Regions from separate parts of the Actinoallomurus bryophytorum genome, predicted to be linked through region 1. Evidence: riboswitches for the same ligand, from Rfam matches in the RefSeq annotation. Region 1 holds a riboswitch; the other holds the start of a gene.
The links. Region 1 has a riboswitch for ZMP and ZTP ahead of FB559_RS11255 (bifunctional 5,10-methylenetetrahydrofolate dehydrogenase/5,10-methenyltetrahydrofolate cyclohydrolase). Riboswitches for the same ligand answer to the same signal wherever they lie in the genome.
Positions count from the first base shown of each region.

Region 1 (4,667 bases):
TTCTTCGACGCCGGATTCGATGAGATCGCGCTGGTCCAGATCGGCGGCGAGCAGCAGGACGACTTCATCGCCTGGGCCGAGCGCGAGCTCCTCCCGGCACTGCGTTCTCTGTGAGGATCGCCGGCAATGGGCCCACCCTGAGACCGGTGGCCGCCCTGACACGCCAGGTCAAGATCATTAGTCCGCGGCCGAGTGACCCTGAGTCACATTTCGGCGATGACGGCCCGGTCACCAGGCTTGATGTCCTGGCGGCCGGGTCTTCTGCCGTCCCGGTGCAGAGTGTCCCGCTCCACTACGGTCTGACAGAAATGGTAGATCATGATGAAACATTAGTGGAATTTAGTACTTCAGCCAGAGTGGGTTATATGTGAGGATTCGCTTCGTCGTACCCCCGCCGCTCCTAGGAGAGCACCATGCGACGACGCGTAACCGGGACCATATTGGGCGGACTGATACTCGCCCTGGTCCCCTTCCTGTCCACCGCGGCCACGGCCGCGCCCCAGGCGGCTCCGGCCGCCGCCTCCCACCCGTTCCACCATTCTTGCGCCACCTCGAAGGCCGGCCGGGCGAGCTGCACCGCGCTCGTACGCAATGACATCGCCGACAGCGCGCACACCCTGCGTGCCGAGGCGAACGCCCCGTCCGGCCTCTCGCCCGCCAACCTGCAGAGTGCCTACAAGCTGCCGTCCTCCACCGCGGGATCGGGGCAGACCGTCGCGATCGTCGACGCCTACAACGCCCCGAACGCCGAGGCCGACCTCGGCGTGTTCCGCAGCCAGTACGGACTCAGCGCCTGCACGACCGCCAACGGCTGCTTCAAGAAGGTCGACCAGAACGGCGGCACGTCCTACCCCAAGACCGACGCGGGCTGGGCCCAGGAGATCTCCCTCGACGTCGACATGGTCTCCGCGGTGTGCCCCAACTGCAAGATCGTGCTCGTCGAGGCCAAGACCAACAACTTCAGCGACCTGGGCGCCGCGGTGAACACCGCCGCGGGCCTGGCCAACGTCATCAGCAACAGCTACGGCGGCTCGGACGCCTCCGACTCGACCTACGGCGCCTTCTACAACCACCCCGGCAAGGCCATCACGGTCAGCACCGGTGACGCCGGCTACGGCGTGGAGTACCCGGCGTCCTCCCGCTACGTGACCGCAGTCGGCGGCACGTCGCTCCGCAGCTCGACCAGCACCCGAGGCTGGACGGAGACCGCGTGGAGCGGCGCGGGCAGCGGCTGCTCGCAGTACAACACGGCCCTGTCCGGGCAGTCCGGCCTCACCGGCTGCTCCCGGCGCGCCGTCGCCGACGTCTCCGCCGTGGCCGACCCGGCCACCGGCGTCGCCGTCTACGACAGCACGTCGTACCAGGGCCAGAGCGGCTGGCTGGTCTTCGGCGGCACCAGCGTCTCCGCCCCGGTGGTCGCCGGTGTGTACGGTCTGGCCGCCAACGCCGCGAGCGTCACCAACAACTACCCGTACGCCCACACCGGCTCGCTGTTCGACGTCACGTCGGGCAGCAACGGCACCTGCACCACTGCGAAGTGGTGCAAGGCCGGCACCGGCTGGGACGGCCCGACCGGCCTCGGCACGCCGAACGGCGTCGGAGCCTTCTGATCCGGATCGCACGACGGGCCCGCCACGCTCCCTGTGGCGGGCCCGTCCGCGTCACGCGGCTAGTGTTCTCACCGGGCCGTGACTGGCGCTGAGGTGGAGCACCACCGGGAAGCGGTTCCGCGACTCCGTACGTGCCGCGCGCCTGGGCCGATCCGCAGCGAACGCCCAGGAGCAGCCCGTGTCCCCAGCACCCACCGCCCGTCTGATGGACGGCGCCGGCCTCGCCCGCCGGATCGTCGAACGCACCGCCGAGCGTGCCGCGGCCCTCACCCGGCGGACCGGCACGCAGCCGTGCCTCGCCACCGTTCTCGTCGGGGACGACCCCGCCTCGGTCACCTACGTCCGCATGAAGCGAGCCCGGTGCGAGAAGGCCGGCATCCGCTCGCGCCACATCGCGCTGCCGGCCGCGACCACGACGGCGGAGCTGGTCGCGGCCGTCGACGCCCTGTCCCAGGACCCGCAGGTGCACGGCATCCTCCTTCAGCACCCGGTCGGGCCCCACATCGACGAGCGCGCCGCGTTCGAGGCCATCGCGCCCGAAAAGGACGTCGACGGGGTCACGACGGCCTCCTTCGCCGCGATGAGCTTCGGGCTGCCCGGCTTCGTGTCCTGCACGCCGGGCGGGATCATGCGGCTGCTGGACCACTACGACGTCGACCTGGCCGGCAGGCACGCCGTCGTGGTGGGCCGTAGCGCGATCCTCGGCAGGCCAGTCGGCATGCTGCTGCTCGGCCGGGACGCGACGGTCACATACTGCCACTCGCGTACGCGGGACGTGACGGCCGTCGTGCGGCAGGCGGACGTCGTGGTCGCCGCCGTCGGGCGGCCGAGGTTCATTCGCGGTGAGGACGTCAAGCCCGGGGCGGTCGTGGTCGACGCCGGCTACAACCCCGGCAACATCGGTGACGTCGACTTCGAGGCCGCCCGTACGCGCGCGAGCCTCATCACCCCCGTCCCCGGCGGCGTGGGGCCCATGACCATCGCGGTCCTGCTGGACCAGACCGTCGAGGCGGCCGCTCGGGGAATACACCCCCCGGGGGTGTAGTTATGGGGGTGAAAATCATTCTCACCGGGAGGCGAGATCATGGCCCGCAGCACACTTCGCCCGATCGTCAAGCTCCGCTCCACCGCGAGCACCGGCTACACGTACGTGACACGGAAGAGCCGCCGAAACGACCCCAACCGCCTTGAACTGCGCAAGTACGACCCGGTGGCCCGGCGGCACGTCACGTTCCGCGAGGAACGCTGACCGGCCGGTCGCCGCCGCGAGTACGGGCGGCGGCGACCGTGACGAGGAAGAGGCCTCCGCACACGACCGCGACGGTCGCGGAGGCCGCGAGACGAAAGTGCAGTGACAGCTCCAGACCGGTGACGGCCGCGAACGCGCCGAGCAGGCCGCCGAGGACCGTGGCCGGTACGGCCCGGCGCGTCCACAGCAGGGCGGTGGCGGCCGGGCCGACGAGCAGAGCCAGTGGCAACGTCGCGCCGACCGCCGGGGCGGCCGTGACGACCGTGATCGCCAGCATCGCCGGCAGGCCAAGGTAGACCAGCCAGGCCGGATAGCCGAGCGCCCGCACCCCCACCGGATCGAACGCGGCGAGGAGCAGTTCCTTGTGACCGTGGCGGCCACGATGCCGAGGAACACCACGTGGCCGAGCGTCTCGGTGAAGAACGCCAGACGCCGCAGGACGACCTGAACGCCGAGGGCGCCGCACGCCGTACCGACCAGGATCAGCTCCATCGCGGCCCGCCCGCCGAACCCGCCCATCAGGCGGCCCGGCGCAGCGTGCGCCACGTCGTCGTGGCGGCGAGGGAGAGCGCGAACACCACGCCGATCGCCACCGTGATGGCACCGCCCGCGGCGACGTTGTAGTCATTGGAGACCAGGACGCCGGCCAGGCCGCTGCCCGCCCCGGTGAGCACGGCGATGCCGGTCATGAGCGGGATGCGCTGGGTCCACAGCCGGGCGACGGCGGCGGGTGCCACGAGGATCGCGACGGCGAGGATGGCGCCGACGGCCGGTACGGCGACCACGATGACGGCCTCCACGGTGAGAAGGAGCGCGGCGTCCACGGCAACCGGCCGGTACCCCGCGGCGGCGTACCCGCCGGGGTCGAAGGCCCGGAAGGTCAGCTGCCGCCCCGCGACACCGAGCAGGGCGACGACGACGAGACCGGCCAGCGCCACCGCGACCAGGTCGCCGTCGCCGACGGTCAGGATCTGGCCGACGGTGTACGCGGTGAGGTCCTTGGAGAACCCCTCCTGCGCGGACAGCAGTACGACGCCGAGCGCGAACCCGGCCGAGAGCACGATGCCGATCGCGGTCGTCGTGTCCTCCCGCCGCCGCGACAGAGCCAGGACGCCGGCCACGACGAGCACGCCGAACAGGCCGCCGCCGGCGTACAGGTCGACCCCGGCGACGGCCGCCAGGACCACGCCGGGGAACGTCGCGTGGGTCATGGCGAGCGTGAAGAACGGCAGCCGCCGCAGCACGATCTGCACGCTGACCAGCCCGCCGACCGCGCCGAGCAGAACGGCCTCGGTGAGGGCACGCTCGATGACGGTCACGTCGCCCTCCGTACGGTACGCAGCCGGCGTACGGTCGCGGCGGCGGCGAGAGCGGCCAGGTAGAGGGCGATGAGGACGAGGACGACCGTGCCGCCGGAGGCCAGCCGCAGTCCGTGATGGAGCGAGGCGTCGTAGCTGATCGCCAGGCCTGCCCAGCCTCCCAGCGCACCGAGAGCGGCGGCCACCGGCACGATCACGACGAGCCGGTCGGAGACCGCACGCGCCGCCGCGGCCGGCACGATGAGCAGCGCGATCACCAGTACGGTGCCCACGGCCCGTACCGAGGCGACCACGACCAGGGCGACGATGGCGTTCGTGGCCAGGTCCAGCAGGCCGATCCGGTAGCCGGCCGCCTCGGCGCCCCGCGGGTCGAAGGTGCGCGACATCAGTGGCCGCCGCAGGAGCACCAGCGCGGCGATGACCAGGACGGTCACCGCGAATGTCTGCGTCAGCTGCGTCCCGGTGACGGTCAGGATCCGGCCGAACAGG
Region 1 is NZ_VFOZ01000001.1:2,395,716-2,400,382, reverse strand. Features, by position in the region: gene FB559_RS11265 (TIGR03557 family F420-dependent LLM class oxidoreductase) at 1-114, shown strand, start outside; gene FB559_RS11260 (S53 family peptidase) at 414-1,610, shown strand; ZMP/ZTP riboswitch at 1,679-1,765, shown strand; gene FB559_RS11255 (bifunctional 5,10-methylenetetrahydrofolate dehydrogenase/5,10-methenyltetrahydrofolate cyclohydrolase) at 1,789-2,655, shown strand; gene rpmG (50S ribosomal protein L33) at 2,695-2,859, shown strand; gene FB559_RS46665 (metal ABC transporter permease) at 2,837-3,217, opposite strand; partial or broken gene FB559_RS46660 (metal ABC transporter permease) at 3,241-3,351, opposite strand; gene FB559_RS11235 (metal ABC transporter permease) at 3,378-4,178, opposite strand; gene FB559_RS11230 (metal ABC transporter permease) at 4,175-4,667, opposite strand, start outside.

Region 2 (4,667 bases), 5.1 Mb from region 1:
GGCCGACGGCGCGCACGTCAACGGAGAACAACAATGACCACGACCATCGACAAGATCGCCTGGATCCACCTGGAAGCCGGCAAGATCCTCAGCACCCGCTCACGCGGCAAGGACGTCTACTACCTCCCCGGCGGAAAACGAGAGCCCGGCGAAACCGACATCGACACCCTCGCCCGTGAGATAGACGAGGAACTCGCCGTCACCATCATCTCCGCCACGGCCAGGCATCTGGGCACGTTCCAGGCCCAGGCACACGGCCACGCCGACGGCGTCACCGTCCAGATGACCTGCTACACCGCCGACCACCACGGAACACCGGTCGCCAGCAGCGAGATCGAAGAACTCACCTGGCTCTCCTACCGCGACCGCGACCACGTGTCTCCCGTCGACCAGATCATCTTCGACCACCTGCACCGAACCGGCCAACTCCACTGATCCTGGCCCAGCGAACCCAGTGACAGCTGCTCACCGCGGGCGGCGGACGCCCAGGGCGCGCCGCTCTCACGGCCGGGTACGCCATGTGGGCCGACGTCCATGCGGTAACGCTGACACGGCGGGTGGAGGGCCGGTTCACCCTCCACCCGCACGTACGGGTGTCTCAGCGGGCGGCGGACCAGCCGGGCATCGGGAAGCCGTTCAGGAGGTCCTGGATCTCCGCCGCGATCCGGTCGAGGGCGGGCCGGTCCTCCGCCGCCGTGACCGCGCGGTCGATCCACTCGGCGACCGACGCCATGTGCTCCTCGGTGAGGCCGCGGGTCGTGATGGCGGCGGTGCCGAGCCGCATCCCGGAGGGGTTCCAGGGCTTGCGCGGGTCGAAGGGCACGGTGTTGAAGTTCAGCTCGATGCCGGCCAGGTCGAGCGCCTTGGCGGCCGGCTTGCCGCCGATCCCCCTGTTCGTCAGGTCGATGAGGATCAGGTGGTTGTCGGTGCCGCCGGAGACGAGGTCGAAGCCGCGCTCGGTGAGCGCGGTGGCCAGGGCGCCGGCGTTCGCGACGATCCGCCGCGCGTAGTCGCGGAAGCCCGGCTCCGCCGCCTCCTTGAGCGCCACGGCGATCGCGGCGGTCGTGTGGTTGTGCGGGCCGCCCTGCAGGCCGGGGAAGATCGCCTTGTCGATGGCGGTCGCGTGCTCCTCGGTCGTCAGGATCATGGCGCCACGCGGGCCGCGCAGCGTCTTGTGCGTCGTGGTGGTGATGACGTCGGCGTACCCGGCCGGAGACGGATGCGCTCCCCCGGCGACGAGGCCGGCGATGTGCGCGATGTCGGCGGCGAGTACGGCACCGGTCTCGCGGGCGATCTCGGCGAACGCCGGGAAGTCGATCGTGCGCGGAATCGCCGTGCCGCCGCAGAAGATGACCTTCGGGCTCTCCTTGCGCGCGATGTCGCGTACCTCGTCCATGTCGACGCGGCCGGTCTGGCGGCCGACGCCGTAGTGCACCGGGCGCAGCCACTTGCCGGTGATGGACACCGGCGACCCGTGCGTCAGGTGACCGCCGTGGGCGAGTTCGAGCGACATGAAGGTGTCTCCCGGCTTCATGAAGGCCAGGTACACGGCGAGGTTGGCGGGCGAGCCGGAGTAGGGCTGGACGTTCGCGTGCGGGACGCCGAAGAGGGTACGCGCACGCTCCTGTGCGAGCTCCTCGATCGGGTCCACGAGCTGCTGGCCCTCGTAGTAGCGCTTGCCCGGGTAGCCCTCGGAGTACTTGTTGGTGAGGACCGAGCCGGTGGCCTCCAGCACGGCGGGCGAGACGTAGTTCTCCGACGCGATGAGCCGGATCTTGTCGTGCTGGCGCGTGGCCTCCGCCTCGACCAGGGCGGCGAGGTCAGGGTCGGTGGCGCTGAGATGAGAAAGAGACGGCTGGTGCATGGGAGAACTCCTCGACAGGAGCGGCACCCAGGCGCGCGGTGCCGTACTCGTCGCTCCCCGGTGGTGAGCTCCACCTCGATGCGCCAGTCGCAAGGTCACCCATGTTAGCCGGACCGCGGGTCTCCGGTCCTCGAATCGGCGGCTCCGGCACAATGCGAACGGCCCGGCGTACGCCGAAGCGTGCACCGGGCCGGACGCGTGACGTGCTAGTTGCGCGCGCGTGCCATCGCAGCCTGGATGGCGGCGCGCTCGTTGCGGAGCTTGGAGAGGGCCTCTTCGAGGATGGCCTCGCCGTCGGCGTCGCTGCGCCGCTCCTTGACGTACGCAAGGTGCGTCTTGTACGGCTCGTTGCGCGGGGGCGCAGGGGGGTTCTGGGGGTCCTTGCCGGCGGGGAAACCGCACCGGGGGCAGTCCCACTGGTCAGGTACGGCGACGTCGGTCGCGAAACTCGGCCGAGACTCGTGCCGGTTGGCGCAGTAGAACGTCACCCACACACGCGGCGCCGCTTCACCGCGCTCGGCCTCTCCCATCGGGCCAGCACCGACACGGCTACCCCGAATGGCGTTGCCACTACCCACGGACTACTCCTCGCTATTCTGCCGCCGCAATAGGGGCGCGACGGCCGTCAATACTGCCGGTATGTCTGCGTCGCGTCTCAGCCGTGGTGGCCGTGCGCGAACAGCAGGCCCAAGGCGATGATCGACGCGAACCAGATGACACCCGTGCCGATCGTGAGCCGGTCGAGGTTGCGCTCGACCACGGACGACCCGCCCAGCGAAGAGCTGATACCGCCACCGAACAGATCCGACAGGCCACCGCCCTTGCCCTTGTGAAGGAGGACGAGCAACACCATCAGCGAGCTCGTGATGATGAGGACGATGGAAGTTCCGATGATCACAGCAGTTCAGCGCTTTCGTGATTCACCCCGCGGGGTGCGGGGAATATTCGCGTATTCAGGTCATCCGATCCGAGGGTACGTCAGTACCCCCGCCAGTCTCAGCAGAAACGCTCAGTACGTAACCGAGATCAGGCAAGTCGCTCACGGAACCGGCAGATCTTGATGAACTCACCGGCATCGAGGCTGGCGCCCCCGACGAGGGCTCCGTCGATGTCGGACTCAGCCATGATCCCGGCGATGTTGTCACTTTTGACGGAACCGCCGTAGAGGATGCGTACCTGATCGGCGAGATCTCCACTGTACAGCTCGGCGAGGCGTGTGCGGATCGCACCGCACACCTCCTGCGCGTCGTCCGGCGTGGCGACCTCTCCGGTGCCGATCGCCCACACCGGCTCGTACGCGATGACGACCTGGCGCGCCAACTCGGCGGACACCTTCTCCAGGGCCCCGTCGAGCTGGGAGAGGCAGTGCGAGAGGTGCCCGTCGGCCTGGCGGATCTCCAGGCCCTCGCCGATACACAGGATCGGCGTCAGCTCGTGCTTGAAGGCCGCCTTCACCTTCGCGTTGACCAGCGTGTCGTCCTCGCCGTGGTGCTGGCGGCGCTCAGAGTGCCCGGCGAGCACGTAGGTGCAGCCGAGCTTGGCGAGCATCAGCGCCGACACCTCGCCGGTGTAGGCGCCCTTCTCGTGCGCCGAGACGTCCTGAGCGCCGTACGTGAGCTCCAGCCGGTCGGCGTCCACCAGCGTCTGCACGCTGCGGAGGTCGGTGAACGGCGGCAGCACCGTGATGTCGGCGACCGCGTAGTCGGCCTCCTTGAGGCCGAACGCCAGCTTCTGGACGTGCGCGATGGCCTCGAGATGGGTGAGGTTCATCTTCCAGTTGCCGGCGATCAGCGGCTTGCGGCCCCCGTCGCCAGGGGCACTCTTCGGCGCCACGGTCAGTCCTCCAGAGCGGCGAGGCCGGGGAGCGTCTTGCCCTCGAGGTATTCGAGGCTGGCGCCGCCACCGGTCGAGATGTGCGAGAAACCGTCTTCGGGGAGGCCCAGCTTGCGTACCGCCGCCGCCGAGTCTCCGCCGCCCACGACCGAGAACGCCTCGGACGCGATCAGCGCCTCGGCCACCGCGCGGGTGCCACCGGCGAACGCGTCGAACTCGAACACGCCCATCGGGCCGTTCCAGAACACCGTCCTGGCGTCGGCGAGCCGTCCGGCGAACAGCTCACGGCTGCGGGGGCCGATGTCCAGGCCCTCACGGTCGGCCGGGATCGCGGTCGCCTCGACGACCTCGTGCGGCGCGTCCGCGGCGAACTCCGTAGCGGCCAGCACGTCGACCGGCAGCACGAGCTCGACGTCGCGCTTGGCCGCCTCCTCGATGAAGCCGCGGACCTGGTCGAGCTGGTCCTCCTGCAGCAGCGAGTTGCCGACCTCGTGGCCCTGGGCCTTGAGGAACGTGTAGGCCATCCCGCCGCCGATGAGCAGCCGGTCGACCTTGCCGAGCAGGTTGGCGATGACGCCGAGCTTGTCGGAGACCTTCGCGCCGCCGAGGACCACGGCGTACGGGCGCGCGGGACTCTCGGTGAGCTTCTTGAGCACCTCGACCTCGGCGGCGACCAGGCCGCCGGCCGCGTGCGGAAGCCGCTGCGGCACGTCGTAGACGCTGGCGTGCTTGCGGTGCACGGCGCCGAAGCCGTCGCCGACGTACAGCTCGGCTAGGCCGGCCAGGGCGTCCGCGAACTCGCCGCGCTCGGCGTCGTCCTTGCTGGTCTCGCCCGCGTTGAAGCGGAGGTTCTCCAGCAGCGCGACCTCGCCGTCGGCGAGCGCCAGGGCCGTGGCCTTGGCGTCGTCGCCGACGGTGTCGGTCGCGAAGCGCACCTCACGGCCGAGCAGCTCGCCCAGACGGGCGGCGA
Region 2 is NZ_VFOZ01000001.1:7,472,886-7,477,552, reverse strand. Features, by position in the region: gene FB559_RS34635 (NUDIX hydrolase) at 34-435, shown strand; gene FB559_RS34630 (serine hydroxymethyltransferase) at 599-1,864, opposite strand; ZMP/ZTP riboswitch at 1,883-1,965, opposite strand; gene FB559_RS34625 (RNA polymerase-binding protein RbpA) at 2,071-2,442, opposite strand; gene secG (preprotein translocase subunit SecG) at 2,520-2,762, opposite strand; gene tpiA (triose-phosphate isomerase) at 2,891-3,697, opposite strand; gene FB559_RS34610 (phosphoglycerate kinase) at 3,700-4,667, opposite strand, start outside.
Region 2: another riboswitch for ZMP and ZTP. It lies ahead of FB559_RS34630 (serine hydroxymethyltransferase); the one in region 1 lies ahead of FB559_RS11255 (bifunctional 5,10-methylenetetrahydrofolate dehydrogenase/5,10-methenyltetrahydrofolate cyclohydrolase).